DNA from 2 places in the Pseudoalteromonas sp. MT33b genome. Region 2 is predicted to be linked to the other one. Evidence: riboswitches for the same ligand, from Rfam matches in the RefSeq annotation. Region 2 holds a riboswitch; the other holds the start of a gene.
The links. A riboswitch is a leader RNA that binds a small molecule or an ion and turns the genes downstream of it on or off. The one in region 2 is predicted to bind cobalamin.
Positions count from the first base shown of each region.

Region 1 (15,832 bases), 1.6 Mb from region 2:
GATTTTGTGTGAAGATAAGAGCGGAGCGAAACCCAGCAAAGTAAGCCACGCTGTAAGCCGATAGTTTTAAGTTTTAAGCGCCAAGTCAAAAATAGCTCAGCATAGACGTAAATTTATTTCGCGCGAGGCGGTTACTTATAAGTAATAAATACCAACCATTCTTGAGTAAACAGCAGATGGTATTTCAAGCCAATTTTGGACAAAAACACGTTAGAGACTAAGGACAGCTTTGTGCCAATAGCAGCCCTTAAGGTTTGTTACAGCAACTGCTTCCTTCTTGAATAGGTGGGCATTTTACAGTCCCGTAAGAGCAATAAACGCAACAATCACCTTTTAATGGCCTGAGTAACGCTTTACACCCTTCACATTCGTAATACCACTGGCAGGCATTTGTTGGCATAGTCTCGACCTTACTATATCCACATTCGGGACAAGTAATCTTAGATTCTAATTCTATATCTTGCATACAGGTTCCTTAACAGGCTTAACGATATCCAACACTGACATAAATACCATCCATGTGATCCCAAAGTAAAATAAGTAAGTGCTCCAGTCGTATTGCCACAACGGATAAAGAGTCAGCAATACTGCAATTGGGCCAATTACACTTAATATGCCTCTTACCATATGCTTATGTTGATACCAGTTATACGAGTTGACCAATAAAGCGAGCGCAGCAAACAATGGTAATAGAGTATTAACCGCAATTCCTTCAAAATGAGACAGAAAACCAAGCCCTAGGGCTGATGCTAGTGAGCCGAGTGCAGGAAAACATGCAGTGCAGCTAAGTGCGGCTAGCCAAACGCCACCAGAGCCTACTTTATCTAGAATTTTATTAATCATAATTACCTCTACTTTTGAGGTAGTTTAAACTCCGTATATAGGTACGGAGTCAATAGCTAATTGAGCGAATTTATAATTGGACAGGAATTAGGGTCTTGGTTGGCTTTACAAGAGTTTGTCATATCTTGAATCACATGTTCTAACCGCTGCAAGTCAGCAATTTTCTCTCGTATTAACTTAAGTTTTTGTAAACCCATTGATTCTACATCAGAGCAGTTTCCACTCATCGACATAAGCGAAGCGACTTCATCAAGTGTAAAGCCTAACGCTTTAGCTTTTAATATGAATTTAAGTTGACTGACATGGGTTTCGTCATACATGCGGTAACCACTATCAGGTTTTAGTGGCTGTACTATTAGCCCTTTACGCTCATAGAATCGGATTGTTTCTACGTTAACGTCTAGTTCTTTAGCCAGCTTTCCTATGGTTTTCATAAGCAGGTTCTCTTATACAACTAGCATCATTTTATCATTATTAGACAAAATCTGAACTTCCGATATTCGCTCAGAGCCGCCCTTAGAGCATTTACGTTAACTCGTCTTTGGGCAAAAACAGTTTGCTTTGGTTAAGCGAACAAGAAAAACGGGTCCCCCCCTCAATGACTTAAATAAACCACACAGAACGACTAGATTTCCTTCACCCATAATAAAACCTAACAACCACCCGCTCACGTACACTTCCCTGTGTAAATCACGCCGGTGAGTCAGTAAATTTTACTTATCGGCTGGCTTTGCATCCGCGGCCTTATCTGGCTGTTTTTCGCTGATCATGGTGTTTAATTTCTCGCCGCCTTTGATACCAAAATCTAACGTGCGGATTGGGAATGGAATGGTCATATCAGCTTCGCTTAGGGCGTTTCTAACAGCCACAACAGCTTTGTGGCGTACAGTCATAAAGTCAGCTTCACCGGGGTACTTAATCCAAAACCACACCAGTAAATTAATGCTGCTATCGCCAAAGCTTTCGGCGTACACGGCGGTCTCTTCTTGCTTGATCACAAAATCAAATTCATTGATTTTTTTAACGATAACCTCTGCAGCTTGCTCTGGGTCATCGGCATACGAAATACCCACAGGCACCTCAATACGGCGAACGCCTAACGTACTGTAATTACTAAGTATGTTTCTAAATAAAATTTTATTCGGTACGAGAATTAGTTGCCCATAAAAATTCTCGATAAGGGTGTTTCTGAGGTTAATCGCGCGCACTGTACCAAATACACTTTCCGTTCGAATGACATCACCTGCTTTAAAGGGTTTACGAATACCCATGGCAATACCTGCTATTAAGTTTTCGGTCATATCCTGAAAAGCAAAACCGATAGCAAGACCAACAATACCAGCACCTGCGAGTAATGAAGTCACGGTGCCTCTGAGGCCTAAAAAATCGAGCGCAACAAACAGCCCTACACAAAGAATAACCACTTTTGCAATAGACGACATCAAATCAGCAATTTGCGTTGATTCCAAAGAGCGACGTAAGATTTTACGCAGCATTGAGCCACACACTCGCGCTAAAAGCGAAAATAAAATGGTTATTATGATTGCGACGATGAAGTTAGGAATATGACTTATAACAATATCAATCCAACCACCAAGCTTCTCTTCAATGAGCTTTTCAGCTTCACTAACGGATGGAATTTTTAGCATGTTTATACCTTGTTATCTTATATTAACTAACTCGGTAATTTGCAAAATGAACGCCATGTTTAATCAGACAAATAAAAACCATAAAAAAAGCCGTGCATCGCACGGCTTTTAACACACTAAAGTAGGCTCTTTTTCTAGTGCTGTTCTTCTCGCAGAAAAACAGGTTCGAGCTCTTTCGCGGTTGCATCGCTACTGAAGTAATAACCCGCTACTGTGAAATCTTTTAAATCACTCAATTGAGTAATTTTATTCTCAATAATGTAACGCGCCATCATGCCGCGGGCTTTTTTCGCGTAAAAGCTGATCACTTTATACTGGCCGTTTTTACAATCTTTAAAATGAGGTGTAATAATTTGTGCATTCAAGGCTTTTTTATCAACTGCTTTAAAGTACTCATTTGAAGCAAGGTTTACTAAGTACTTACTGTCTTGCTCTGCCAAGACTGTATTGAGTTTTTCGGCTATCACACTCCCCCAAAACTCATACAAGTTTTTACCGCGTGGATTTTCAAGCTTAGTGCCCATTTCTAGGCGGTAAGCTTGCATTAAATCGAGCGGCTTAAGTACACCGTAAAGGCCAGATAAAATTCGTAAGTGAGACTGTGCATAATCTAAGTCAGAGTGTGTTAACGACTGTGCATCTAAACCACCATACACATCTCCATTAAATGCAAGGACGGCTTGTTTTGCGTTTTCTGTTGTAAACGGCTGTGACCACTGTGCGAATCGCGCTGCATTTAAACCGGCTAGTTTATCGCTGATTTTCATTAAACTGCCAATTTGAGCAGGGGTTAAATCACGGCAAACTGACATTAACTCTTCGCTGTGCTCGAGTAATTCAGGCTGAGTGAATTTGTCGGTCGTGGCTGGTGTTTCATAATCTAAATTTTTTGCAGGTGAAATAACTGTGATCATAGATAGCTATTGACTTGTAATTTGTTTGATGTCAATTTCAACATTAAATGAATCAAAATGCACGTTTTGTTTCGCCCCGCCTTAATTCGCTGCATTTTCACATCTAATGCCTTAGTTTTCTTAGTTAAGGACATTTGACCTATTAAACACTGTCATAGTGTTGCAGCATTAAGGTGGCTATAATGGATTTTCTTTTAACTTGCTTGGAATGAGGAAAGCAAATGACTTCAGCACTACAAAGGCTTAAACAGCATTCATCTATTGTTGCAGATACAGGTGATATTGAAGCTATCAAAAAGCACCAACCAGAAGATGCAACAACTAACCCATCTTTACTTTTAAAAGCCAGTGAAATTGAAGCGTATAAACCTTATCTAGACAAGGCATGGCAATACGCAAAAGAAACAGAGCAAGATGCAGCCAAGCAACTTGAACTTGCTTGCGATTATTTTGCCGTATTAATTGGTAAAGAAATTAGCGAAATTGTACCGGGTTATATCTCGACAGAAGTCGATGCGCGTTTATCTTTCGATACACAAGCGACGATTGATAAAGCACATACTTTACTTAGCCTTTACGAAAAAGAAGGGGTAAGCAAAGATAAAATTCTTATTAAAGTTGCATCAACGTGGGAAGGCATCAAAGCTGCCGAGCAATTAGAAAAAGAAGGCACTAAGTGTAACTTAACGCTGTTATTCTCAGAAGCACAAGCACGTGCCTGTGCCGACGCAAATGTATTTCTAATTTCACCGTTTGTTGGCCGTATTCTTGACTGGCATGTAGCGAATGGTATGGAAAAACCGACTGATCCAATGCAAGATCCTGGTGTACAGTCTGTTCGTAGTATTTATGAATTCTACAAACGCCATGACTATAAAACAGTCGTGATGGGTGCAAGCTTCCGTAACACAGGTGAAATCATCGCGCTTACTGGTTGTGATAAATTAACAATCAGCCCTGCATTACTTGAAGAGCTTGGTGAGCTTACAGACGCACAAGAGTACTTACTTGAAAGCGACTTTACCGTTGAACCAAAACCAGCACCACTGACTGAAAGTGAGTTCCGTTGGTTACATAATCAAGATGCCATGGCGACAGAAAAACTAGCTGAGGGCATTCGCTCTTTTGCCGAAGCGCAGCTTGAATTAGAAGCACGCTTTAAAGCAATGTAATCTGCAAAAATCATTGTAAATGAACGCCACCGCTCTCGGTGGCGTTTTTGTTTATATACCATACAAAATTTTGATCTATTCATCTAGCAATCACATTTCTGTAACAATATCGTCACTTTTTTATTCTATTTTTGTCTAGCCTGTGGTATAGGTATTTCCGAGGTTCAAAATAATCAATAGGAGAAGTTCATGGATAGCCTAGACGATATTTTAGAAATATTAGAAGGTCCTAGTACAACAAAAAAGACCTCTACAAAAAATAAAAAGAGAAAATGGCGCGAAATCGAAGCTTTGAAAGACAAGCACAGATTACGTAAAGAACTACAGGAGTTAGACTACTTTACAGACAGTATAGCGATTGATGAGCTAGACTTTTAAACCAAGGCCCGCAAGGGCCTTTTGTTTGCATTAAATTTTAGGAAGGTGCCAATTAATCGGTGTTTTATGCTGTTCGCTCAGTCGCTGATTAATCGTTGAAAAGTGCTTACACCCAAAAAAACCTCGATGTGCAGACAAAGGTGAAGGATGTGGGCCTTGGATCACGTGATGACGCGATGTATCGATGTGTTTACCTTTCTTTTGTGCATGTGCCCCCCACAAAACAAACACGACTCCCTCACATTGCTGATTGATCAGTGCGATAACTTGGTCTGTAAACTGCTCCCATCCCAAGTGCTTATGTGAATGCGCGTTTCCCTGCTCAACGGTCAGTACTGTATTCAATAAAAACACGCCCTGCTCTGCCCAGCTTTGTAAGTAACCATGCTCAGGTATTTCGAATCCGTCGATATCTGTGGCCAGTTCTTTATAGATGTTTTTAAGTGAAGGTGGCAGTTTTTTAACCTCAGGTTGCACTGAAAAGCATAATCCATGTGCCTGCCCTTCACCGTGATAAGGGTCTTGCCCTAAAATAACCACTTTCACATCGTTTAAAGGAGTGGCGTTAAAGGCTGAGAAAACCTGTTCTTCAGGTGGGAATACAACAACACCCGCAGCGCGTTTATCAGCAACATAGGTTAGTGTGTCTTGCATATAGGGCTTGGCTAATTCAGCCTTTAAAAAATCTTGCCAGTTGGTCATTTTGAAGCCTGTATTTGCTTTCTTGAAATGTCTATTTTACCACACATCTCGCTCAAGCCATCAAGCATGCGGGTTGTAAAGCGATGTAATAAATCAGCGTTAACACTAATAAATTGGTTATGCTGAACGGCCGGTAATTCAGGCCATTGTCGCCAATCTATTTGAGGTTGCGGCTTTTTCGATTTTTCATCGGGGATAATAATCACCTCGGGTTTACTTACCAGCACATTTTCAATGCTGATACGCGGATAATCGGTTTCACTGTTTGCAAATACATTGTCAGCATGGCAAATCGTTAGTAACTGATTAATCCATGTGTTACCACCCACCGTCATCATCGGCTCTGGCCATAACTGATAAAACACACTCACTGGGGGTTTATCCTGCTGTGAAGCACGGATGGCAGCAAGCTTTACTTCAAACTCAGTGGCGACTCTATCGGCTCGCGTTTTTAAATGGGTTAACTCACCTAATTTACGTAACTCATCAGCCACATTATCCACTTGGTCTGGGTTACTGTAAGCAACCGGAATACCTAATTTCTCAATGTAAGCAAGATCTTCAGCTTTATTACCGGTCTTCCATGCAAGAACAAGATCAGGTTTCAGCGATAAGAGCCTTTCCATATTGATGCCATAGTAACCTCCCACTCGTTCAATTTCATTGGCTTGTGCAGGGTAATCGGCATAATCGACGGTTCCAACGATCCGATCTCCAGCACCAATTGCAAACAGGTTTTCGACTATATGCGGAGCCAAAGCAACGATACGCTGAGGCTCTTTAATTTCATGTGCGTAAGAAAACTGAGCCAACCACATCAATGCCCATAAGCAACTAAAGGTCAGTGCTTTCATATTAGTAATCAAACCCTTTTTGTGCCTTTATGCCAGCATCAAATGCATGCTTCACGTTACGTACTTCACTCACGGTGTCTGCAAGTTCTGTGAGTTTTCGGTGCGCGCCTCGCCCTGTAATAATCACTGATTGCATTGCAGGTCGCGAACTAATTGCAGCAATGACTTCATCTAAATCAATGTAGCCATAGGTAATCATATAAGTGATTTCATCGAGCATCACTAAATTAATAGACTCATCTTTTAGCATTCGTTTTGCTTCTTGCCATGTCACTTGCGCTGCCGCTGTGTCAGAGTCTTTATTTTGAGTCTCCCAAGTGAAACCCGTATTCATAATGACAAATTCGACGCCTGCTTTTTCGAGTAAATTACGTTCACCGCACTCCCAAGTGCCTTTAATAAACTGACAAACAGCTGCTTTCATGCCATGACCCACAGCACGCGCTACAGTACCAAAGCCTGAGGTTGATTTTCCTTTCCCGTTACCTGTAATGACCTGAAAAATACCTTGCTCTTTTTGAGCCGCGGCGATGCGCTCGTCTACTTTTTGTTTTACTTTTTGTTGGCGCTGTTGGTGCTTATCTTGGTTGTTTTCGCTCATTATTTTTCCTTACTAAAGGTGTCATAAATATTGATAATTTGCTCAATATCCATATGTTTTTCCACTACGTCTGCGAGTCTATTTAACTGCTGTTCGCGGTGTTGATTAAGATCGATAGGTGTCAATTTCGTCTCAGGCTCTAGCCATCTGACCAACTGATTTACTGCATCAGGTGTATCAAAAAGCCCATGTAAGTAAGTACCTGCTACTTGGTTATCATCGCTAATAAAGCCGTCATGGGTAAAGCCATTCGGATGCTGTTCAAACGTTATAAAAGGCTGTTCAAGCGCTGGCCCCTCACTTATTCCGGCATGTATTTCATAACCACAAACTAGCTGTTCGCTGCTGTTTAAATGCAATATTCCAGTTACTTGTGTCAGCACTTTTTGTTGGCCTAACTGAGTTTCAAAATTAGCGATTCCCAACCCTTTTGCTTCCCCTAGTCTAGACTCAACAGAATGAGGATCGGCAATTCGCATCCCTAACATTTGTAGGCCACCACAAATCCCCAGCACTTTGCCTGAATAACGAAGATGGCGGTGTATTTGTTTGTCCCACCCTTCATTTTTTAGAAAGGCTAAATCGCTTAACACATTCTTACTACCTGGAATAATAATTAGATCAACATCAGGAATCGATTGTGTATGACGGACATAGTGAAGGTCTATTTCTGGTTGCAGTCTGAGGACATCGAAATCAGTGTGATTACTAATATGAGGTAAAAGAAGAACAGCAATGTGTAACTGTGGCTCAGCAACTTTATTAGCAATAGCCACGGCATCTTCGGCATCTAAGGCTAAATCATGTAAGTATGGCAAAACCCCCAATACAGGTTTATTCGTGTATTGCTCAAGCCAATCTAAACCACTTTGTAACAGTGCTATATCACCACGAAAACGATTTATTACAAACCCTTTTACGCGCGCTTGCTCTGATTCAGATAACAACGATAACGTCCCAACCAGGTGAGCAAAAACCCCGCCTTTATCAATATCAGCAATAATGATCACTGGGCAATCGACAGCCTCAGCATAACCCATGTTAGCAATATCATTTTCTCTGAGGTTAATTTCTGCTGGACTGCCTGCGCCTTCAACAACTAATAGCTCAAACCGTTCGCTTAAGCGCTTTTGAGAGGTGAGTACAGCGTCCATAGCGACCTTTTTATAATCGTGGTAACTGCCGGCTTCCATATTCGAAAGCGCTTTTCCATGCACAATAACTTGTGCACCCGTATCGCTATTTGGTTTTAGTAAAATAGGGTTAAAATCAACCTCAGCGGGCACATTAGCTGCCACTGCTTGCAGTGCTTGTGCACGCCCTATCTCGCCTCCATCGGCGGTTACAGCACTATTAAGTGCCATGTTTTGCGGCTTAAAAGGCGCAACCTTAATGCCGCGTTTAGCAAAAATGCGACACAATGCCGCCACTAAAGTGCTTTTACCTGCATCAGATGTCGTGCCTTGCACCATAAGGGTTTTCATCATTGCTCCCTCTTTAATGTTTGTGCAAGGCCAGCAATAATAAACTCAACCCGAGCAACCTGCTTGGCAAGTGATTGGTGTAACCAACCCGAATGATCAACAAACTGGCGGCTCAATTCACCCAATGGCACAATACCATGGCCTACTTCATTGCTAACAAAAATAACCTCGCAGGGAAGCTCTTTAAGCACATCAAGTAGTGCTGCTTTTTGCTCTAGCCAATATGCTTCACCGTGCTGACATAAACAATTACTCAGCCAAAGTGTTAAGCAATCAACCAAAATACAGCGGTCTGCTTTGCCATGCTCTTTGAGCACTTTAGCCAATTGCAGTGGCTCTTCGATAACTTGCCAACGACCATCGCGCTCTAATTGATGACGTGCAATGCGTTCAGCCATTTCACTATCACCCGCATTGGCTGTCGCAAGATAAATAATCGATTTGCCTGAATTGCTAGCTAGTTGCTCTGCAAAGCGGCTTTTACCACTGCGTGCGCCACCTAAAATCAAGGTATGTGGTTGCTTCATAACATGCTCACTAAGGTTAAATATACAGCCAGCTCAGCAATTTGTTGTGCGGCACCTAGGCAGTCTCCGGTATAACCTGATAACTGTTTTTTGAACCAGTGAATCAATATAAAACGCGTTATAATAAGTACAAGGATTACAGTGAAGATGTGCCAAATACTGAGCACTGAAAATAACCATGCGAAAAGTATCACTGCCCCGCCTGTCGCAAGCAGTATTTGGTAACTTTCGGTGCTTAAATACATCGCAACGGGTTTTACTTTGCTGGTTGCATCGTGACTAACATAATCCATGTCAGCAATTAAACTCGTTGCGACAATTCGGCTTAAACTCTGCCCTAATAGCAACGCAATGAGTAGCAAATTTAGTGACTCAGACAACACAACTAAACTTTGAAACTTAATAAGCAGCACAATAATAAGCGCAGCCGCTCCGTAGGTTCCTAAACGGCTGTCTTTCATAATGGTCAGCTTATCTTCAACTTTCCAGCCACCACCAAAGCCATCCCACACATCTGCTAACCCATCTTCATGAAATGCCCCCGTCAAAATTAACCCTAAGGCCATAACAAGTGCCACGGAAATTGAAGCAGGAAAAAAGTAACTAAACACGAGATAACCTAAACTTAAAATCCCCGCAAGTAGAACCCCTACCAAAGCAAAATAGCGACTGGCTTGGTTCAATGCCGTCGTTGATACCTCAAAATTGAGCGTCACAGGTATACGTGTTAAAAAACTAACAGCTAGCAATAATAGCTGCTTTTGAGAAGGCGATGGGTTGTGTGTATTCATTGCTTAAACAACCTGCTCAACATGTGCATCTGCAAAACTTGCCATTGCGTTATAAAATGCAAGCGATGATTGTAATAATGGTAACGCCAAGGCGGCACCACTGCCCTCTCCTAAGCGCAAATTAAGGTTTAATAATGGCGATGCGTCTAACGCTGCCAGCATGGCTTTATGTCCTTGCTCATCTGAGGCGTGAGCAAAAATCATATAATCACGTGCATGCGCGTTTATACGTGTCGCAACCAATGCTGCGGCACTGCAAATAAAGCCATCAATAACCACCACCATGCCTAATTCTGCCGCGGCTAAAATAGCACCTGTTATTTGAACTATTTCAAAGCCACCCAGCGCCGCTAATGTCATTAATGGATCGTTTAGATGCGCCCGATGCAAATTAACGGCTTGTTCAACAACCGCAATTTTTTTAGCTACCACCTCATCCGTTACGCCCGTGCCCTTACCCACACATTGAGCGGCAGGTAATGATAATAGAGCAGCCATTAATGCTGCCGCACTGGTTGTGTTACCAATCCCCATTTCACCGAATGCTACGGTATTACACCCTATATTTTTTATTGCATTCACACGCTGCTTAGCAAACTTAAAGCCTTGTTCAACTTGCGCTGGCGACATCGCCATTGAGGTATTTATTGACTCAGTAATATGCCCTAAACGTTGATTATGAACACTAATATGATGCTGTTCTGACAAAGTGCCTGCATCAACGACCTCAAGCTGCCATCCAAGTTGACGGCAAAATACATTAATTGCCGCTCCACCATGCGCAAAATTCGCAATCATTTGTGAAGTCACACTGCTTGGCGCAATCGAAACCCCTTGGCTAGCAACACCATGATCACCTGCAAAAACGACGAGTGTCGGCGCGTTAATAACGGGTTTAAATTCATCTACAGCGTGCTCTGAGTTAAGAGATTGACTTAAAATGAGTGTCAACGTTTTTGCGCACTCTTCTAATTGACCAAGCGCTCCTAAGGGTTTGGTTTTAAGATCTATTTTTTGTTGAATTACAGATGCATACTGCGAGTTAAGAGGTGCGATATTAAACATGGGCTACCTGCGCTGTTTACGAAAATAAAGTAAAGATAAAAAGAACACACTGCCTATAGCCGCAGTGATCACACCCACAGGCAATTCTTGATTAGTCAGTAAAGTACGACAAAGCACATCAACCCATACCATAAATGTACCACCAACAAGGCTCGTCATTAAAAGGTTGTGGCTTGAGCCTTGCGACGTAAAGTAGCGGACAATATGCGGGATCATAAGCCCAACAAAGCCAACCCCCCCACACATAGCGACCAAAACAGCAGTAATTAACGAACTAAGCAGTAACATTAAAATACGGAAACGTTGAGCATGAATCCCCAGTGTTGCCGCGCTTTCATCACCAAGCAACATAGCGTTTAACTGACGACGAAAAGCGATTATTAACGTCATACACGCAATGATTACGGTGAGCGGGATCCAGAGCGTTCCCCACTCAGCACGTGAAAAACTTCCCATAGTCCAAAATAAGATAGCTGTAATCGCTTGAGGATCGCTAAAATAAAGTAATAAACTGGTTAAAGCACTAAACAGAAATGACAGTGCGACCCCCGCCAATAACATCGCTTCAACTTGCCCTACATGGCGACGCCCAGCAATGCCAATCAACAAAAACATAGAGAGTAAGCTGCCCAAAAATGCAGCAATCGACATACTAAAGCCAAAACTCACACCGGTAAGCGATATAAAGCAAACCACACCAAATGAGGCACCTGAAGAAATACCAAATAAGTAAGGGTCTGCCAACGGGTTTCGCGTTACGGTTTGTAATATAAGCCCAGCAAGCGCGAGCCCAGCTCCAGCTAAAAACGCCAATATCATACGTGGCATGCGCAGTTGCAAAATAATACGTTGGATAAATTCATCACTGCCCTGGCTGATTAAACTATGCAGCACATCACTCATTGATGTACTCGCGGCACCAAAACTGAGTGCTAAAAAGCAACTGACAAGTGCAACGCATACACAGAGACTAAAACGCACCCTATCAGTCATCTTGATGCTCCTGTCTGTTATAGCCGTAATAGTAGGTAATATGTGGCACGAACTCATCAAACGAGGTTGACTGAGGATGAGCAGACACTCTTGCACAAACACCAAAAACATCACTTAACAGCTGCTCGGTAAGCACCTCTTTTGGTGTGCCTTGCGTAATTAATTGACCTTCATCGATAACAAGTAACTCATCACATACGCTAGCAGCTAGATTTAAATCATGAAATGAAGCGAGCACAGTGACATCAAGTGACTTAGCAAGCTCCATAATTTGAATTTGATACTTAACGTCAAGATGGCTGGTTGGCTCATCCATAATCAATAACTTTGGTTGCTGAACAATTGAGCGGGCTATAAGTGCACGCTGTTTTTCTCCACCCGAAAGTGAATCAAAGCTTTGCTGTGTATGATGACTTAAACCAACCTGCTCGATTGCTTGATAAATACGCTTTTTATCATCGGCATTAGTCGCACTAAACAGGGTTTTATGTGGGGTGAGACCTAAACTAACTACATCGAAAACAGATAAATTAAATTGCGAAGGAGACTCTTGTAAAACCACAGCAACATTTTTAGCGAATTCATCAGCACTGATTTGCCAAATATTATCGCCAGCTAAAAAGACTGCACCTTGTTGTGGTTTTAAATAGCGATATAAGCAACGCAATAAACTTGATTTACCGGCGCCATTAGGTCCCAGCAAACCAATAAATTGACCTGCATTTAACTGCAAATTGATTGATTTAAGAATTGTTTTATCAGCAATTCCCCAGCTTAAATCAGATACTGAAATTAAAGGGGTTGTGCCTTGGCTTTTTAATTGCAAATTACACTCTCTTGGCGAGTTTTATCAACGCACCAGAAAGCACTGACCTATATCAGTAGATAACGTGAGTTGACCCGCTCAATGATACTAATTAGTTTGAATATTAAATCGCTCAAATCGATAAACACTCTACTGTATTAGCATAATAAGACTAATTGTTGTTGCTAAGTATCTGGCTGACCATGTTCATCATGGATTACAGTTGCGGGAACAGCTGGAGAATCTCACCCCATTCCATAGCATATAGATATACCTAAACGACCTCATGATGCGAGTTTCTGTTGGAATTAAAGCAATATAGGCAAGAAATTGATTACACAGAATGGTTATTCCTTTCCTAAAATCAATAACGCGGAATTAATCGCTTTAAACCAACCCGCAGAACGTTGTTCAAAAACTTACTTTCTAAGTTGTTACTTATAAACGTGCTGCAAAGTAACGCCTTGATATAAAGCCCCTGTAAAACGCCGAAATCTAAATTTTGAGGTAGTTCGGTATATTATGGCGGGCTAAGTAAATAATTCAATGAATATCACTCTAGATGGCTAAAAAACTATTTTAGGCCACGCTTGCCCTTGTTCATCTATATATACATCTAACGTTATTAGCCCTGCATAAGGTAAATGAAAAACATTAAGGTGAGTATTCGTTTGTTTAGGCATATGACAAATAATAGCGAGGATTTGTTTAATTACACCGGCGTGGCTAATCACTAATGATTGCGTATGTTTGGACTCTGTAAGCGAAACTAAAAATGCCTGCCACCATGCTTCGACTCGCGCGTAAAAGTCAGCCATTAATTCACCATTTGGCACTTTAACCTGCCACGGATGTTGCCAAAAATCACCGACATGAGGTTTACCATTTTGTTGCCAAAGTTGTTGGTAATCTTGGCCATCCCAATCACCAAAATTAAACTCTTTCAATGCATTGTTATATTGCACATTGATTGTATGCTGACGAGCTAAGAATTCTGCATGCGTTGAACAACGTTTTAGCGGAGAGCTATAAATAGCATCGAAGCGAGATAATTTTGCGCTTGCTAGACGCATCTGTTCATAGCCTACATCTGACAAAGCAACATCAACGTGCCCACAAAGAATGCCCGGAGTTGCAATTTCGCCATGCCGTAGTAAGTAAACCCGTGAAGTAAATGCGTCCATAAATATCCTTAATCAGCCATACAAGACGGTAACGCGTTTCTAGCTCAGTGTCGAGTTAGGCTAAACGAATTAAGCGAACATCAAAATGCAGCACTGCATTTGCACCAATTTTACCACCATTCCCCTTTTTACCCCACGCAAGCGCAGGAGGGATCACAAATTCATAGCGAGATCCTATATTCATCAACAAAAGTCCCTCTCTTAGGCCTTCAATCGCTTCCGATAAAGCAAACACCTCCGGCATACCCGCTTTATAGCTATCGGCAATAACATGACCGTCAGCGAGCATAATTCGTTGATTAATAACAACAGTATCAAACTCTGTGAGCTTGTCACCTGCCGCATCCTCTACAACTTTATACATCAAACCCGATGGGCACACTTGTGTATCTGGATGAGCTGAAAATTTGCTGATAAATGCTTCACTATTCTTACGGTTTAAACCTGATGAGCCTTTCGATTTTGTTGTTTTCTTACGAGACACAAAACACCTTAATTGTATTACAAATATAAAGCGCTTTATCGCATAACAAAGATAGGGAAGCAAGGAGTTTAAAGTAGAGTAGCAAGCGCTAAAAACTCAACAATGTCCTAACCTGAAAGATACACTACAGTGGTAATTCAGAGACTTTTCAGCACTAAAGTGCCTTTTACGTCCTAATTATCTCAGCGTGAGGTGAAATAAGCAATTTAAGAGAACCTTTCAATCTGTGTGATCATACCAATCCGCAAAAATACTTAATCATTTTGAGTGATCAAACCAGTCGCTACCTGCGTTAAAAATTTCTGATTTAGAACAACTAAATAACTAAATTTTTGCCTTGTTATCAACGCGGTTTTATTGCCTCAAAATAGACCACTTAATTAAGCGGAATGGTATCAGACATCTATTTTCTGACATCCGATATAGTAGAAAGCATTAAACACAAAAAAGCCCGATTCTTTCGAATCGGGCTTTCTTTAATTAGGATCCTGGCGATGTCCTACTTTCACATGGCAAATGCCACACTATCATCGGCGCTGTTTCGTTTCACTACTGAGTTCGGCATGGGGTCAGGTGGGTCCAAAACGCTATTGTCACCAAGAAAATTCTTTTCAATTTTCTTATTATTAATTTTTAAATTTAAAGTCTTTCGACTGAATTAGGAGCCTGGCGATGTCCTACTTTCACATGGCAAATGCCACACTATCATCGGCGCTGTTTCGTTTCACTACTGAGTTCGGCATGGAGTCAGGTGGGTCCAAAACGCTATTGTCACCAAGCAAAATGCGTGGAAAGGATTCTCGACAAAGCGCATCGCGCTTACGAGTCCTTTGCGCAAGGTGAACTGATTTCGCATTAAGCGCTGCGGTTCACCCTACATAAAATTCGGAAATCTGATAATCGTAAATCTACTTTAGTATACTAACTTCTGTCTGTTACGCTGTCATAAAACGCGTTTGGCGTTGTATGGTTAAGCCTCACGGGTAATTAGTACAGGTTAGCTTAATGGCTCACACCACTTCCACATCCTGCCTATCAACGTTGTAGTCTTCAACGGCCCTTCAGAGACTTTAAAAGTCTAGTGAGAACTCATCTCGAGGCCTGCTTCGCGCTTAGATGCTTTCAGCGCTTATCAGTTCCGAACGTAGCTACCGGGCAATGCCATTGGCATGACAACCCGAACACCAGCGGTTCGTTCACTCCGGTCCTCTCGTACTAGGAGCAACCCCTCTCAATTCTCAAACGCCCACGGCAGATAGGGACCGAACTGTCTCACGACGTTCTAAACCCAGCTCGCGTACCACTTTAAATGGCGAACAGCCATACCCTTGGGACCGACTTCAGCCCCAGGATGTGATGAGCCGACATCGAGGTGCCAAACACCGC
Region 1 covers NZ_CP059831.1:2,649,488-2,665,319, forward strand. The annotation lists gene H3302_RS19935 (GDCCVxC domain-containing (seleno)protein) at 248-466, opposite strand; gene merC (organomercurial transporter MerC) at 454-843, opposite strand; gene H3302_RS12005 (MerR family transcriptional regulator) at 900-1,277, opposite strand; gene H3302_RS12010 (mechanosensitive ion channel family protein) at 1,557-2,492, opposite strand; gene yaaA (peroxide stress protein YaaA) at 2,627-3,406, opposite strand; gene tal (transaldolase) at 3,628-4,578, shown strand; gene H3302_RS12025 (DUF3545 family protein) at 4,768-4,956, shown strand; gene ung (uracil-DNA glycosylase) at 4,987-5,658, opposite strand; gene H3302_RS12035 (cobalamin-binding protein) at 5,655-6,476, opposite strand; gene cobO (cob(I)yrinic acid a,c-diamide adenosyltransferase) at 6,514-7,113, opposite strand; gene H3302_RS12045 (cobyric acid synthase) at 7,113-8,597, opposite strand; gene cobU (bifunctional adenosylcobinamide kinase/adenosylcobinamide-phosphate guanylyltransferase) at 8,597-9,124, opposite strand; gene H3302_RS12055 (adenosylcobinamide-GDP ribazoletransferase) at 9,121-9,915, opposite strand; gene cobT (nicotinate-nucleotide--dimethylbenzimidazole phosphoribosyltransferase) at 9,919-10,980, opposite strand; gene H3302_RS12065 (iron ABC transporter permease) at 10,984-11,973, opposite strand; gene H3302_RS12070 (ABC transporter ATP-binding protein) at 11,966-12,799, opposite strand; cobalamin riboswitch at 12,949-13,071, opposite strand; gene H3302_RS12075 (histidine phosphatase family protein) at 13,345-13,962, opposite strand; gene H3302_RS12080 (FKBP-type peptidyl-prolyl cis-trans isomerase) at 14,018-14,446, opposite strand; rRNA gene rrf (5S ribosomal RNA) at 14,933-15,047, opposite strand; rRNA gene rrf (5S ribosomal RNA) at 15,111-15,225, opposite strand; rRNA gene H3302_RS12095 (23S ribosomal RNA) at 15,413-15,832, opposite strand, start outside.
Region 1: it holds a riboswitch for cobalamin, as region 2 does, so the genes downstream of both, H3302_RS12070 (ABC transporter ATP-binding protein) here and H3302_RS03050 (TonB-dependent receptor domain-containing protein) in region 2, are expected to answer to the same signal.

Region 2 (15,832 bases):
TTTCTCCCTATCTGCGATGAGCGCATGGGGATTTTTAATGGCATTCTTTTTTAATATTTTTGTTTATTTTATCGACGAAAATAAAAGAAAGACCACGTTGCTCTTAACTTCATTCATTATGATGCTTTCCTATCTAGGTGGAGACTATTTTTTCAATTGGCTCACCTACACTGCGACTACATTTCTTGATTGGGCTTTATATGACATAGCCACACTTGTATTTTTAGTTGCTTCATTTTTTATTATAAAACGGACTACTCCTTCTTTTATCTACCTTGTAATTGGCTTGATAATTAACACCTTATTGTTTCTTTCTGTTTATATAGATGTTGAAGTTTATAAAAATACAACGCATTGGATTTTATGGGATATCTACTCTTTAGGAGTCAACATCGTTGATTTCACGATGATCATTGCTTTGATAGTTGATCGCGATTTTCTTCTGCTAAATAAATTAAAAAACACAGTGTTCTCTTCTCTCAAAACTCATAAGTTAGCTTAAAAAGTTAAGCTATGTATATCAGTGATGTAGTAGGAAGCCTGATAGGAGCCTTCATTGAATGGGGGTTTTTAATGGCATTCCTTTTCAATTTAGTAACCCACATTAACAAACCAGATAAACGTCTTGTCGTTTTGTCCTTGATAATGATGCTTTCATACTTCTTGAGTGGAGTATTAAATTTATCAAGCAATATTTATCTGAACTGGTTTTACTTTGATGTTATAACCATCGCGGCCATATTTATTTGGATTTACTGTGGGCGAGCCGACTCTTTCTGTGCCATTTATTATATCGTTGTAGGCTTGTTTTTAAACTCTCTTTTGATGCTTTCTATTTTTGTAGATATCGTACTTGTTGAAAATCGTACTCCTTGGATCCTTTGGAGTATCTATTCGTTCGGCGTAAATATTATTGATCTTATGATGATAGTCGCATTACTCACTAACAAGGATTTTTTTAAGTTTGCAGCAGTAGCGAAACGTTTTAGTTCTAAAGCGACTAGAAGACTGCCCTGTGCTTAAACTCCTGCAAGAAAACTTTGGCCTTTATCTCGCTACTTTCATCATGTGGGGATTTTTAATGGCCTTTTTATATAACATGGTGAAGAAGTCTTCATCGCCAAATGGTGATAGAACAGTGATGTGGATGGCACTGGCTATGTTTATCTCTTACATGGCTAGTGACCCATTACTTAGTATAGCGTTTGGCTACAATATGTTAGATTCGAGTTTTGCATACGTCATTTGGGCTGGCTCTGATTTATTGATGTTGGCCGTTATCTGGTTAGTCGCCCACCAAAAAACTTTTCTTGAAGTGCCTGCAAAACTGTATATTTACACGGGGCTTTTAGTAAATACATCGCTGTTTTTAGGGATGTACTATGATATTAACTACACTTATACGGGTGAGTGGTGGTTTTGGGATTTTTACACTATTACAGTGAATCTCATGGACATGATGATGCTTATAGCGCTGTTTTGTAATAAGGATTTTTTAGGGTTAGTAAAGCTTTATAGAAGCATGCGAGGTCAAACCAAATTAGCCTGACCTCACCCGCTCTAGAAACGGTATTCCCAGCTTGTTCTAAGTGCTGTATTCGTGTTTGAGTCGTCGCCCATCTCATCTTTTGAGACCAGCCCTGTTACTTTCCAAAGACCATTGAAGAGTGCTTGTTGGTAGCCAAGTTCAAGTTGCAATTGGCTTACGCTGGTAATGGTTTCGTTATCAAGGCGTTCACTATCAATCCATCGTAGCTTTGCATGTCCACCATAGCCATCTAAAGTATGGTAATAGGCTCCAAGGATAGCCGATTTACTTTGTTGTGGTATTGAGCTTCCTACAAGTCGCTGGCGTTGAGTATAGCTTCCTGAGCCGTAGACACACTCGCTATGTAGTTCACATGTTTGTTCTGTATTTGAGTACTCTAAATACGTTTTTAATAAACTATCCGATGTACCAAAATAACTTTCAACGCCTAACGTGTAGAACGGATCGCTGGGTGCTAAACCACTTTTGTTTTGACCCATTACCTCTGCGTAGAATGCCACAGGGTGCGATAACGCACTTGTTGAGTACTTAATATCAAAACTTGTTAAACGGTGAGTCGATTCGTTATTTTCTAATGCAATGACATCACGCTCGGTTGATGTTAAATAGTCAGAGCCGGCAGTATTAAAGGCAACTTCTAGTCCCATAAGTGGTGTACTGGCAAATCTGAGGGCCCAATAATCACCTTGTTCACTGTTGTTTAGATACGGTTTTTGCTTGGCATATATCCCCGTTAACTGCCAATTCCCCACAAACGATAACCAATGTGGGCCAACATACTGGCTATTAGCTCGACTAAAACGCAGTCCTTTCATGGGCGCGGCATTATTAGAGAGTAACAGCGCATTTTCGTTACTAGGCCCCCACCAGTGACTGACTTGTTCAGCACTAATAGACCAGTTACCGACAAGCACAGCTAAATAGCTGTCTTGGTAATTAACATGCTGTGTATCGAGTGCCTCATCGGCGTAATTAACACTGACTTTTGCACTGACACGCTGACCTGTGATTGAGCCGTAACTATTTATACCGCTTTTTTGCTGGTGGCGTTTACCAAAGCTTTGGTGTGTTTCAGGCTCGCTATTGTAATTTAAGCGCACACTCGAGCTGGTTTTTTGCTTCGCATTATCTAACGCATGTTTTACATGCTGATAAGCAAACAAGCTTTGCGCGTTAAGTTGGCTGGTATTTACAGACGCTAAGTCTCGTGCAATTCCTTGCCACATAAGCGGGTAGCTATTAATTGGTTGCTTAATAACGCCTTGATTAAATAGCATTTCGATTGATGCGCGTAGCAGTGGGTCATCGCTTTCTATCCATGGCCCAGCAATACTTGGCGCAGAGATCATTAGTAATGCACTTAAGCTAATGAGCTTCTTTAATTTCATCCGTGTATTTTTTCCTGTAATGCTTTACCAACTATTGGGTCAACAAATTCACTTACATCGCCATGATGACGTGCTACTTCTTTCACTAAGGTTGAAGAGATAAAAGAATTTTTTTCGGCAGGCGTTAAAAACACGCTCTCTAAATCAGGGTTTAGGCGGCGGTTCATGTTTGCTAATTGAAATTCATAGTCAAAGTCTGACACCGCACGAATACCGCGAATAAGAACTTCTGCTTTATGCTCGCGCGCTAAATCAGCCAGTAAACCAGAAAACCCGATAACACTGACATTATCAAGGTGCGCTAATATTTTATTAGCCAGTTCAACACGCTCATCAAGTGTAAAGCAAGGTTGCTTACTTGGGTTGTGCGCAATTGCAACAATAACGTGATCGAACATTTTTGCAGCGCGATGAATTAGGTCTGTGTGGCCATTTGTTAGCGGGTCGAATGTGCCCGGATATATTGCAGTAACGTTCATAACTATCAGCTATCTATAAATTTGCTTGTTATATTAACAGTGTTTGAGTCTGTATGCAGCTTAGAAAATACGCGTATCTTACTAGTTTTTGTCCCTAAAAAGGAACGGTAAACCGATTGAGGTTAGATTTTTTCAAGGTAGTATTTTATTGCCGCGCATTTGTTTATACTGCTTGGCTTTCAGTACTTAATAATCATAAAAAACAGAGTAATCAGCATATGAGCACTAAGGATAAAATTATACACACCAGCATTGAGTTATTTAACCTCCATGGTGAGCGTGCCATAACAACCAATCATATAGCTGCACATATGGGTATTAGTCCGGGTAATTTGTATTATCACTTTAAAAATAAAGAAGATATCATCCGTCATATATTTGCTTTATATAGTGAGCACTTGCACACTCACTTCAAGCCGTTAACCCCCGATGATGATGCACTCGAAAACTTAGCAGGGTATTTAGACTCCTTGTTTGAATTGATGTGGCGATACCAGTTTTTTTATGACAACTTGGGTGACATTTTGTCGCGAGACGAAGCCCTTAAAAAAGATTACATCGAATTTCAGGCGGCATTACTTGAACAAGTCAAAGAGGTTTTATTAGCGTTGAGAGCGGGTGATATTATCACCATTGAAGATGATGATGTAACAGAGCTTGCTCATATGTTAAAAATGACAGTGAGTTTCTGGACACCTTATATCAAAGCGCGTCGCTTAAGTGGTGAATTGGCAAGACAAGATATTTACCACGGTATTTTAAAGGTGTTATTACTATTAAAAGCCCACTGTACTGAGCATAGCCTAGCGCAAGTTAACCAATTACGCGCGAAGTACTTAGCTTTAGCTAACGCTGAACCAACTGCACAATAATCCGTCTGAAGCAGTTTATTTCCTAGACGCTATAATTTTTGTTATAATCGCGCGCCCTTGAGGTTGGTATGTCTCAAGGCGTGTGAATTCCACAGTCTAAGAGTGAACTATGCTTAAATTTATCGTCAAATTACACCCAGAAATCGCTATCAAGAGTAAATCTGTACGTAAGCGTTTTACCAAGTTATTAGAAAATAACATTAAGATCGTTTTACGTCGTGTTGACGAAAAAGTGCAAGTAAGAAACAACTGGGATAATATTTCAGTTGTAAGTCTCTTGGAGTCAGAACAAGTCCGTCTTGATATCATCGATGGCTTAAAGCGTATACCTGGGATCGTACAGTTTATAGAAGTAACCGAGACTGATTTCGAATCGCTTGATGACATTTACCAAAAAGCCAAAGAATTAATCGGCCACACCATTGAAGGCAAAACATTTTGTGTTCGTTGTAAACGCTCTGGTAAGCACGACTTTACATCAAGTGATGTTGAACGCTATGTAGGGGGTGGGTTAAATCAACATGTAGAGGGCGCGCGCGTTAAGTTATCTCACCCAGAGGTAACAGTACGTTTAGAAGTGCGTGACGAAAAAGCCTACATTGTTACAGAGACTCATTTTGGTATGGCTGGTTTCCCATTACCAACGCAAGAAGATGTGCTATCACTGATGTCAGGTGGTTTTGACTCAGGTGTTGCTAGTTATCAAATGATCAGAAAAGGGGCTCGTACTCACTTTTTGTTCTTTAACTTAGGCGGCGCAGCGCATGAAATTGGCGTGAAGCAAGCAAGTTACTACATTTGGAAACAGTTTAGCTCAACCCATAAAGTGAAATTTGTCACTGTTGATTTTGAACCCGTCGTAGCGGAAATACTCGAAAACATTGAAAACAGCCAAATGGGCGTTGTCCTTAAACGTATGATGATGCGTGCTGGCAGCCAAGTGGCTGAAAAACTAGGTGTACAAGCACTTGTTACCGGTGAGAGTATTGGCCAAGTTTCGAGTCAGACGCTGGCAAATTTAAGTGTGATTGACCGTGTCACCGAAACGCTGATCATTCGCCCACTTATTCAACACGACAAGCAAGATATTATTAATATTGCACGTAAAATTGGCACAGCAGAAATGGCAGAGAGTATGCCTGAATACTGTGGTGTAATATCTAAAAAACCAACAGTTAAAGCAAAAATTAAAACCATCTTAGCTGAAGAAGCTAAATTTGATTTTGATGTACTTAATACGGTGGTTGAAAATGCACGTGTTATGGATGTCCGCGACATTGATACCGAAGCAAAACAAGAAGTGAAAGAAGCAGAGTCAGTCTCTGATCTTCCAAAAGACGCAGTGGTTGTTGATATTCGTTCACCAGAAGAAGAAGACGCTAACCCGCTAGAGCTTGAAGGTATCGAAGTAATTCATTTACCATTTTTCCGCTTAGCGACTAAGTTTGGTGATTTACCAAAAGATAAAGAATACTACTTATATTGTGCTAAAGGGGTAATGAGCCAGCTACAAGCGCTTATTTTACACGAAGAAGGCTTTAGCAACGTAAAAGTGTATCGCCCATAAGTAAACGGGTATAGAAAAGCGCGAATTTCGCGCTTTTTTAATGCCTAACGAAAGACGCTGACTTTTCAATTTGCTGTTAATTGGCACACCTTCCAGCTGCCACAATAGAAGAGGGGTGTTGTTAAAGCCCCGCTGATTTGGCTTTTATCATACTAAGCATGGCTTGATTGTAGGGGGTTTTCACTCCAAGCTTAGCGCCTTGCTCACATACATACCCACAAATAGCGTCAATCTCAGACGCTCTATTATGGCTAATATCTTGTTGCATCGACGAAAAGTTTGCGGCGGTTGCACTCATTACACTGTAGGCATTGTTTAGCGCGTCACTTAATGAGAGTGAAATACCTTGTTTGTTAGCAACTAAGCACGCCTCACTGAGTAAATTAATAATTCGCGAGCTAAAGTGCGGCGTACGAAGTTGACCGTTTTTTACATTATGAATAGCGCTCAACGGATTAATAGCGATATTCACCAACAGTTTTTGCCAACGAAGGGTATGAATATCATCGGTAACACTAAAATTAGGTAAGCTGCTAAAGTGCTGCTCGATCTGCTTTAGCACTTTGCGCGCCGCATCATTACACGTACCTAAAAGACTGGCACCGTCACCAGTATGATTCACGCTGTATTGAGTTGCTTTGAACCCCGCCTGCTGAGTGGTTAAAAATGATAGACCTTGATGGGCCGAAAGCGCGGCGTTAAGTTCATCCACATTGCCCATGCCATTATGAGACAAGATAACTTGGCAGTGCTCAGCTAGATAAGGTTGAAGTTGCTTAAATGCAGCTTCAACCTGAAAGGCTTTCACCGTAAATAACACCCACTCGAATGGGGCAAACTGGTTAAGTTCTTTATGATTAATTAGGCGTGCGTTAATAGGTTGTGATTTACCATTTGAAGGTTGATAAAAACGGGTGGTCAAAGTGGGCTTGCGCGTTAATAAGGTAACAGTATGTTGAGCTGATAAAAAATGACTGAATAACAAGCCAATAGCACCATCACCTACAATTAAAATATTAGCCATTGCGCTGTTTATTACCTAAATGAAAACCAAGTTTAATAATAAAGTAGCTCGAAGCACCTATAAAATCGGCAACAAAATCGGCAACTGAAGCTTGACGATAAGGCAGCATATCTTGCATAAACTCAATGGCAGCACCGTACCCTGCAAGCAATAATATTTGCACTATAAGGGGTAATTTAAACGCTTTATCCATCACCATAGCCAGTACGAAGAAAATGCCAAAATGCGCGACTTTATCAACATGTGGGAATAGGTTACTTACGCCTTTAATTTCTTTGGCGAAAAGAATAGTGAAGCCAATAATGCTGACTAAAAATATAATTTGGTATATGCGCCTAGTCACAATAAACCTTTAAACTGCCTAAAAAATGAATGGGCAGTATATCAAACAATTTTCGTATCGCACCTGAACGGTGTGCAGAAAAATGTAAAGATTTATAAAATTGACGTTATAATCCTAGGCATATTTATTTTAAAAATCTTGTTAGGAGAACCCCATGCCTTCATTTGATATTGTTTCTGAAGTAGAAATGAACGAAGCGCAGAATGCAGTGGATAATGCTAAGCGTGAATTAGAAACACGTTTTGACTTTCGTGGTGTTGATGCATCAATCGAATTAAACGACAAAGTCATTAAGCTAAAAGCTGAAGCACCACAGCAAGTTATGCAATTATTCGATATTCTTGCTGCGAAAATTTCAAAGCGCGGTTTAGACGTATCTAGTTTAGAGCTTAGAGATGAGTCGCGCAGCGGTAAATTCGTCATGCGTGATGTGGCACTTAAGCAAGGTATCGAAAAAGACGTTGCAAAGAAAATCGTCAAGTTGATTAAAGACTCAAAAATTAAAGTACAAGCCGCTATTCAAGGTGAAGAGTTACGTGTAACGGGTAAAAAGCGTGATGATTTACAAGAAGCAATGCAAGTTGTTCGTACTGCTGATTTAGGTCAACCATTCCAATTCAAAAACTTCCGCGATTAATTAATTTTATTGCGAAAGCACTGTCTGACTACGAACGCACAGCTCTACTAGAAGAACGGTGAAGTTGTGACTAATCTAAAGCCAAACATAAACGTGTTTGGCTTTTTTATTTTACTTTCTATCTAGCTTTATTTAGAAGTTTAGACGTCCATTGACATTTATTCCTAAAATCATCACAATAGCAGCCTATTTTCAAGGTGCTTGCTGTATCTGCTTAGATACATGCTATTTCAAAGGCTGAAATAACAGCAAGATAATCGGGAAGCTGGTGCGTTTTCAAGGAGAAAACAATGCCAACACTGCCCCCGCAACGGTAATGCGTATGCTCAGTATATGCAGAGTCCGGAGACCGGCCTTGAATTAACTTACTATTTGCGTGTGCGGTGGGCACAGGCTAGGGGATATCATGCTAAATAAATCTACGTTAGGCGTAGCGGTTGCTGCTGCGTTGTCTTTTTCTGTGTCTGCGGATGAGCAATCAATCGAGCACATCACAGTGACTGCCAATAAATTCGAACAATCTATTAATGAAGTCTTAGCGAGCGTTACAGTCATTGACCGTGCTGATATCGATGCAAGCTATGTTCGCGACTTACCTAGTTTACTGGCAACACAAGCCGGTTTCCAAATTAATGCTAATGGTGGTTTTGGGCAAAGTTCAGGTGTTTCACTTCGGGGTGCCAGCTCACGTCATACGCTTATTTTAATTGATGGTGTACGCACAGGTTCGGCAACGCTGGGCTATAAAAGTATTAGCAATATTCCGTTAAACAGTATTGAACGCGTTGAGGTCATTAAGGGTTCTCGTGCTGCTGTGTATGGCTCAGATGCGTTAGCGGGTGTGATCAATATTATTACTCGTAAAGCACAAAATACCACTTTGGATGTCACCTTTGGTTCAGATTCTTACCAAGAGTACCAAGTGGCTACTGGTGGTCAGATTGCAGACGTCGATATTTCTGTTAATGCAGGTTACGAAAAAACAGACGGCTTTGATGTATTACAAGGTGTAGCGCCTGATGAAGATGGCTATGAAAATAAAAACCTTGGTTTTAACCTAGGTTATCAAAATGAGCGACTAGGGGAGCTTTTATTACAGGGTCAGTACTCAGAAGGTGAAGCGCAATACGATAGCTCTTTTAGTCCTGCTGATAGTACAGTAGAAAAAGGTGAGTTCGAAAACTACCAAGCTTCATTAGGTTGGAAAAAAGCATTCGAAAAACACGCCCATGCGATTGATATTGCAATCTCTAGCGACAGTTCAGATGACTCGCGTATCGACTACACCGGTGCAACGGTGGTTGATAAGTTTGAGACAGAACGTGAGCAAATCGATTACAACGGCCAATATTTTTTAAATCAAAGTTTAACAATTAGCGGTGGTTTAAACTGGTATAAAGATGAAGTAAATACTAATTCTGGCACTTATCTAAAAGACAGTCGTGAGGTATTCGCTGCGTTTGTTGGGGCTTACTACGATGATGAGCACGTGCTGGCAAATCTGACTGTACGACAAGATGATGACCAACAATTTGGTGACGAAACAACCTATACGGCAGCGGTCGGTTATCATCTAAATGATATCGCGACATTCCGCTTAAGCCAAAGCACCGGCTTTAAGTCACCAACCTTTAATGATCTGTATTATCCCGGCTCTGGTAACCCAGAACTCAATCCTGAAACATCAGATAACCAAGAGTTAGGTTTATCACTTAATGTGAATGATATCAGCCTAGATATCGCTATTTTCCGCAGTGAAATAGATAACAAAATTGCCTGGGCACCAAATGCATCCGGCGCTTGGCAACCAACGAATATCAATCAAGCTCGCCACGAAGGGGTTGAATTTAGCTTTAAAAACCAAGTGCTAGGTTTTGATCACAGCTTCAATTTTACCTACCTATCAGCAGAGGATACTGAAACAGGTAATGCATTGACCTATGTATCTAAACACAGCGTGAATTGGTCATTACATAAAGCATGGGGCGACTTTGATGCTGGTATTGATATGCAATATCGCGGTGATCGAGATGGCAAACTGACACACTTACCTTCATACACGTTATGGAACCTTGTGGGCCATTACCAAGCAACCGATAACCTGACCGTGTCACTTCGCGTAGAAAATCTATTCGATAGAGAATATAACGCCGTTGATGCGTATGGGAAAGATCTCGATGGTGATTTCATCAACGACGAATTTTATTACTACAATACGCCAGAGCGTCGCTTATTTGTAGGTGCCCGTTATCAGTTCTAATAATAAAGGAAATTATTAGTTCTGCGTCTAAAAGCTCGCTACCTACTTAGCGGGCTTTTTTCATTTTAATTTATCGGCGTAATAACGAGCGAACTTTTCAAGTTTAGGGGCAATAAGAATACTGCAATAACCTTGGTTCGGGTTTTCGTTATAGTAATCTTGATGGTATTGCTCTGCTGGGTAAAAGTGTGTAAGCGGGCTCAGCTCGGTGACAATCGGCTCACGAATTTGTTTTTGTAAGGCTGCTATCATCGCCTCTGCTTCATCTTTTTGCTGTTCATCATGATAATAAATGACACTGCGGTATTGTGTGCCAACATCATTACCTTGGCGGTTTAATTGTGTCGCATCGTGCAGCGTAAAAAACATTTCAAGTAAGGTATTGTAGCTAATAATGCTGCTATCAAAGTCCAGTTGTACGACCTCGGCGTGTCCGGTTAACCCCGTACAAATCTGCTGATAACTGGGGTTTTCAATCTCGCCGCCAGCATAACCAGAGCTTACATTTAATACGCCTTTGACGCGTCTGAATGCGGCATCAATACACCAAAAGCAGCCACCACCCAATGTGGCTATTTGTATGTTGTTATTCATGTTTTACTCCCTCACTGTTTTGCTGACTATAGCTGAAAAAACAAAACGCCGTAAAGACGGCGTTTTGTTAAAAGCTACAGAGCGTCTAAATTTCTTCTAACGGTTTGTCTTTCGCTTGCTGTTCCAGTTTACTTTGTAAGTACTCTGGTGACTGTGTATTACGCGCAAAGGCAGTATACGCAGCGGGCACAACAAACAAGGTGAGTAAGGTTGCCACAATTACGCCGGTGAATACCACAACACCAATTACCATACGGCTTTCTGCACCCGGACCACTTGCGAGTACTAGCGGTACAGAGCTCATTACGGTTGTTAATGAGGTCATAATAATGGGACGTAAACGCTGCGTAGCAGCTTGTGTAATGGCTTCGTTAAACTCAACGCCTTTATCTCGTAGCTGGTTTGCAAATTCAACAATCAAGATACCATTTTTAGCACTTAAACCTATTAGCATCACAATACCAATCTGGCTGTAAATATTTAGCGTTAAGTCTGTGTACCATAAACCAAATAAGGCCCCAACTAAACCGAGTGGCACGGTTAGCATGATCACCAGTGGGTGAATAAAACTTTCAAACTGGGCTGCAAGCACTAAGAACGTCACTGTCAGTGCAAGGATGAACACATAGGTCATCGCTGATGCACCTTCGTAAAACAGCTGAGACTCACCTTTGTAATCAATGGCGCCATCAATGTCGTTCTCTTCAGCGGCAACCTGATTTAAAAAGTTCAGTGCTTCTTCTAAGGTGTAGCCATCAGCTAAGTTGGCGCTAAGAGTAATCGCACGCATACGGTTGTAGCGATTTAAACGTGATGCAGTCGCTTCTTCTTTTAGCGTAATGAGGCTATCTAGCGGCACGAGTTCACCACTACGTGATTTTAAGTAGATATTTGAGATATCCGTCGGGTTAGCAAAGTCTTCTTTGGTCCCTTTTAGGATCACATCGTACTCTTCACCACGGTCGATAAAGGTTGTCACTCGACGTTGACCTAGCATGGTTTCAAGAGTGCGGCCTACATCGGATACAGACACGCCTAAATCAGCGGCTTTGTTTTTATCGATATTGATTAAAAACTGTGGGAATGTCTCTTTATAGTCGTGGTCAATGCGCACAAGGCCTGGGTTTTTCTCAGCACGTTTAATAATGCGGTCACGCCAATCGGCTAATTGGTCGTAATCGTTACCTTGTAATACGAACTCAATTGGACGTGATGAGCCACCGCCACCAATACCACTGCGCATAATAGCAAAGGCTCGAATGTCGGTCACTTCTTGCATTTTTCCACTAATTTCATCGATCACTTCCCATGTTGAGCGTTTTCGTTTATCCCAATCGGCCATACCAACGATTGCAACACCCCCTTGGCCGCCCCAGCCAGGTACACGAATGAGCACACGGCTCAACTCACCAGACTCTGAATATGGCATTAAACGCTCTTCGATTTTAGCCATATTAGCGGCGTTATTTTCGTAACTTGCCCCTTCAGGGCCGCTCATCATGATAAAGAAAGTACCGCGGTCTTCTTTTGGCGTCAGTTCCGAAGGAATTTGCTGAAATAGCATGAAGCTGGCAACGCCTGTCATGATCATGGTGAGCAACAAGCTCCATTTTCGACTCATGTTTGATGCTAGTGAATTACGATACGCATGTTCAATTTTGGCAAATGTTTTATCCATCCATTGGCTAAATTTACTTTCTTTTTCAGAGGCTTTAAGTACCTTTGAGCACAGCGCTGGTGACAAGGTTAGCGCTGTAATACTTGAGAAAAACACAGCCGCACTCACTGCCATGGCAAATTCTGTGAACAATGCGCCAATACGGCCATCCATAAAGACCAGTGGCACAAACACTGAAATAAGCACCAGCGTGGTGGCAATAATGGCAAAGCCTACTTCACGTGCCCCACGAAAGGCAGCAAGTAAAGGTGGCTCACCAAGCTCTATACGGCGGTGAATGTTTTCAAGCATTACAATGGCATCGTCGACCACTAAACCAATGGCTAACACTAAAGCGAGTAGGGTAAGCAAGTTGATTGAGTATCCCATGGCAAGCAAGAACATAAAGCTACCAACGAGTGCCACAGGGACAGTAACTGCGGGCACTAAAGTCGCGCGAATACTCCCCAAGAATAAGTAGATAACTAAGACAACCAAGGCCATTGAAATAGCGAGTGTGCGGTACACTTCGTTAATCGATTCTTTGATGAACACTGACGAGTCGTAGCTGTCTTGAATCGTGGTGCCTTCAGGTAGGTTACGTTTTATTTTCTCAAGTTCGGCGCGGGCATTGTCTACCACCGTAAGGGTATTCGCTTTTGCTTGTTTTACAATGCCTAAACCAATCATGTTACGGCCATTACCACGGAATAAACTTTCGTCGTCAGCGGCTTCTAAATGCACATCGGCCACTTCACCTAGGCGCACTAAGTAGCCGTCGTCGCCCCGTTTAATAACCAGGTTTCTAAAGTCGCGTTGATCCTTATAGCTGCGTGCTGTACGCACAGTAAAATCACGGTCAATCGATTCAATCTCACCAGCGGGCAGTTCAACGTTTTCTGTGCGTAAGGTATTCTCGATATCGCTGCTGGTAATCCCGCGCGCCGCCATGGCCTTGCGGTTTAGCCAAATTTTCATGGCGTACTTACGCTCACCACCGACACGTACATTCGACACACCATCAACTACGGCTAAACGGTCGACAATAAAACGCTGTGCGTAGTCAGAAAGTTGCAACGAATCCATTGTCGAACTATTAAGGACAAACCAAGCGATTGGACTTTCATCGCTGTTCGATTTTGACACCTCAGGTGGGCGTACTTGTTCTGGTAGGCTATCAAGCGCACGTGCTACACGCTCACGCACATCGTTTGATGCGGCATCGATATCGCGACTGATATTAAACTCAATAGTGATGTTTGAGCGGCCATTACGGCTTGACGAATTAATGCTTTTAATCCCTTCAATACCCGAAATACGATTTTCGAGCACTTGGGTTATTTTGGTTTCAATAATTTCTGCACTGGCCCCAGTATACGATGTGCTTACACTCACAATCGGGGTTTCAATATCAGGGTATTCACGCAGTGGTAGCATCGAAAAAGCGACGAGACCAAAGGTAAGTAACAGTAAGTTTATTACGATCGCAAAGACCGGACGTTTAACGCTAGTATCTGTAATTTTCATGGTTTAGCCCTTGATACTAACTTTGCTGCCAGTGCGAATTTTGATAATGCCTTCAGTCACGACTTGTTGACCATCTGTTAGACCCTTATCGATGGCAACCCACCCGTTATGACGTCCCGCTACATGTACTTCAACTTTATTGGCAACCCCGTCTTCAATTTTGAATACATAGTGTTTATCTTGCTGAGGGATTACTGCTTTTTCAGGCACCATGAGTGCTTGGTTTGAACTCAGTTGTAATGCAGTGTTTAACAGCATGCCAGGGCGTAATAAACCGCTTGAATTGGTAAAACTGGCCGTCACTTCAACACTGCGAGTAACCGAGTCAATGCGTGAGCTGATGTGCGTGACTTTGCCGTTAAAGGTTTTTCCTGGGTAAGCATCATTTTGAGTCATGACTTTCATGCCTAGCTGCAGTTGCGCAAGGTATTTTTCAGGAACTTTAAAGTCCACTTTTATAATACTGATATCATCGAGAGTGGTAATATTGGTGGTGCTATTAACATAAGTACCTATCGAGATTTCACGCTTACCTAATAAGCCTGAAAAAGGCGCTTTAATGGTCATTTCTGCCAGTTTAGTTTTGGCGCTTTCAAGCTGAGCTTCGGTGGCATCTACACGAGACAATTGCTCTTCAAGTAACGATTTAGCGGTTGCTTGCGAACGTGATAGTTCGGTTAAGCGGTCTAGTTGGCGTTTTTCTTCACGTAAATTGATACTCAATTCTTTTACTGCTAATTCTTCTTGTTGTGCTTGTAACTGAACTAGTTTTTGACCTTTACTTACTAAATCGCCATCATTGAAAAATATATCAGTCACATAGTCGTTTTGTGCACTGCGAATGAAGATCGCTTGATTCGCGCGCGCGCTGCCTATCGCTTCGATTAAAACGGCATTTTCTTCAGCCGTGACGGTATGTGCGACAACCTGGGTTGAACGGTCTCCAAAGTTGCTTTGCTCGCCTTGGCTTGAAGGTAAATATAAATAAATACATAACCCTAGCAAAAGGGTAATAATAAAAGGAAAAAGCGCTTTACCAGATTGTGTCGAATACATCATCGTGTTACCAGAAAATTAGTTGAGTGTAGTGTACAAAATTAGTACGTGCCCCGTATGTCAGGTATCTCATATATTTGTGCATTTGGCGTAAAAGTTAAAAGTTCAGCGTATTTGTTCCTTAATTGTTATGAGAAGAGAGGTGTAAGTATGAGTAAACAAACCAAGTGTCCGTATTGTTTAACGCTTAGAAAGATTGTTTTGGTCACAATTGTAATGTTTATTTTTTACTTTTCAGTGTATGGATAACAAAAACGCGATTTTAAAGGTACGGGCACAGGCTTCGCGACATGGTATTGAGTTTTTATTGGTCGGAGGCATTGGGCTTGTATTCATTATGCTGTTTAACCTGCTACGGCCCGGTGAGATTAGTATAGTGGAAATTTTTTTAGTCAGTAGCTGCCTTGCTGCTATATTTGTCGGCTTTTTAAAAACACAAGAGCCTTATTATAGCTTTACCTATACTAATCAGTTGCTTATATATCATCATAAAGTTGGGCATTGGCAATTAAAACGAGAAAACTTTCACCACAGTGGCGTCCCAAAAGTGGAACAAGGCTTAGAATACCTTGAGTTAAACGCAGTTGGTATTAAACTCAATAACATAGATGAATTTTTAACTCAGATTCACCCCCGAATTGCAGGGCGATTATTAATAGAACAACGTCATATATTTATGCAAGTTGTTCAAAAACATTGCAAAAATGGCAATTGCCCATCAGAATGGTTAGTTGAAGAGACGGACTACACTGCCCCTAGTGGTCAGCTTTACAAAGGATTGATTGCCATGTTTGCTAATCGTACGCAGCATTTGAGGCAATTGACAGGGTACGATTTATTGTTGCCTGCCAATGCACTTGATACTGATATTTGGCAATT
Region 2 covers NZ_CP059831.1:624,885-640,716, forward strand. The annotation lists gene H3302_RS03000 (hypothetical protein) at 1-502, shown strand, start outside; gene H3302_RS03005 (hypothetical protein) at 514-1,023, shown strand; gene H3302_RS03010 (hypothetical protein) at 1,016-1,549, shown strand; gene H3302_RS03015 (capsule assembly Wzi family protein) at 1,561-2,937, opposite strand; gene coaD (pantetheine-phosphate adenylyltransferase) at 2,934-3,416, opposite strand; gene H3302_RS03025 (TetR/AcrR family transcriptional regulator) at 3,635-4,288, shown strand; gene thiI (tRNA uracil 4-sulfurtransferase ThiI) at 4,398-5,855, shown strand; gene H3302_RS03035 (ketopantoate reductase family protein) at 5,977-6,879, opposite strand; gene H3302_RS03040 (VanZ family protein) at 6,872-7,222, opposite strand; gene H3302_RS03045 (YajQ family cyclic di-GMP-binding protein) at 7,377-7,859, shown strand; cobalamin riboswitch at 8,077-8,232, shown strand; gene H3302_RS03050 (TonB-dependent receptor domain-containing protein) at 8,266-10,119, shown strand; gene msrA (peptide-methionine (S)-S-oxide reductase MsrA) at 10,180-10,713, opposite strand; gene H3302_RS03060 (efflux RND transporter permease subunit) at 10,799-13,897, opposite strand; gene H3302_RS03065 (efflux RND transporter periplasmic adaptor subunit) at 13,901-14,953, opposite strand; gene H3302_RS03070 (DUF2982 domain-containing protein) at 15,195-15,832, shown strand, end outside.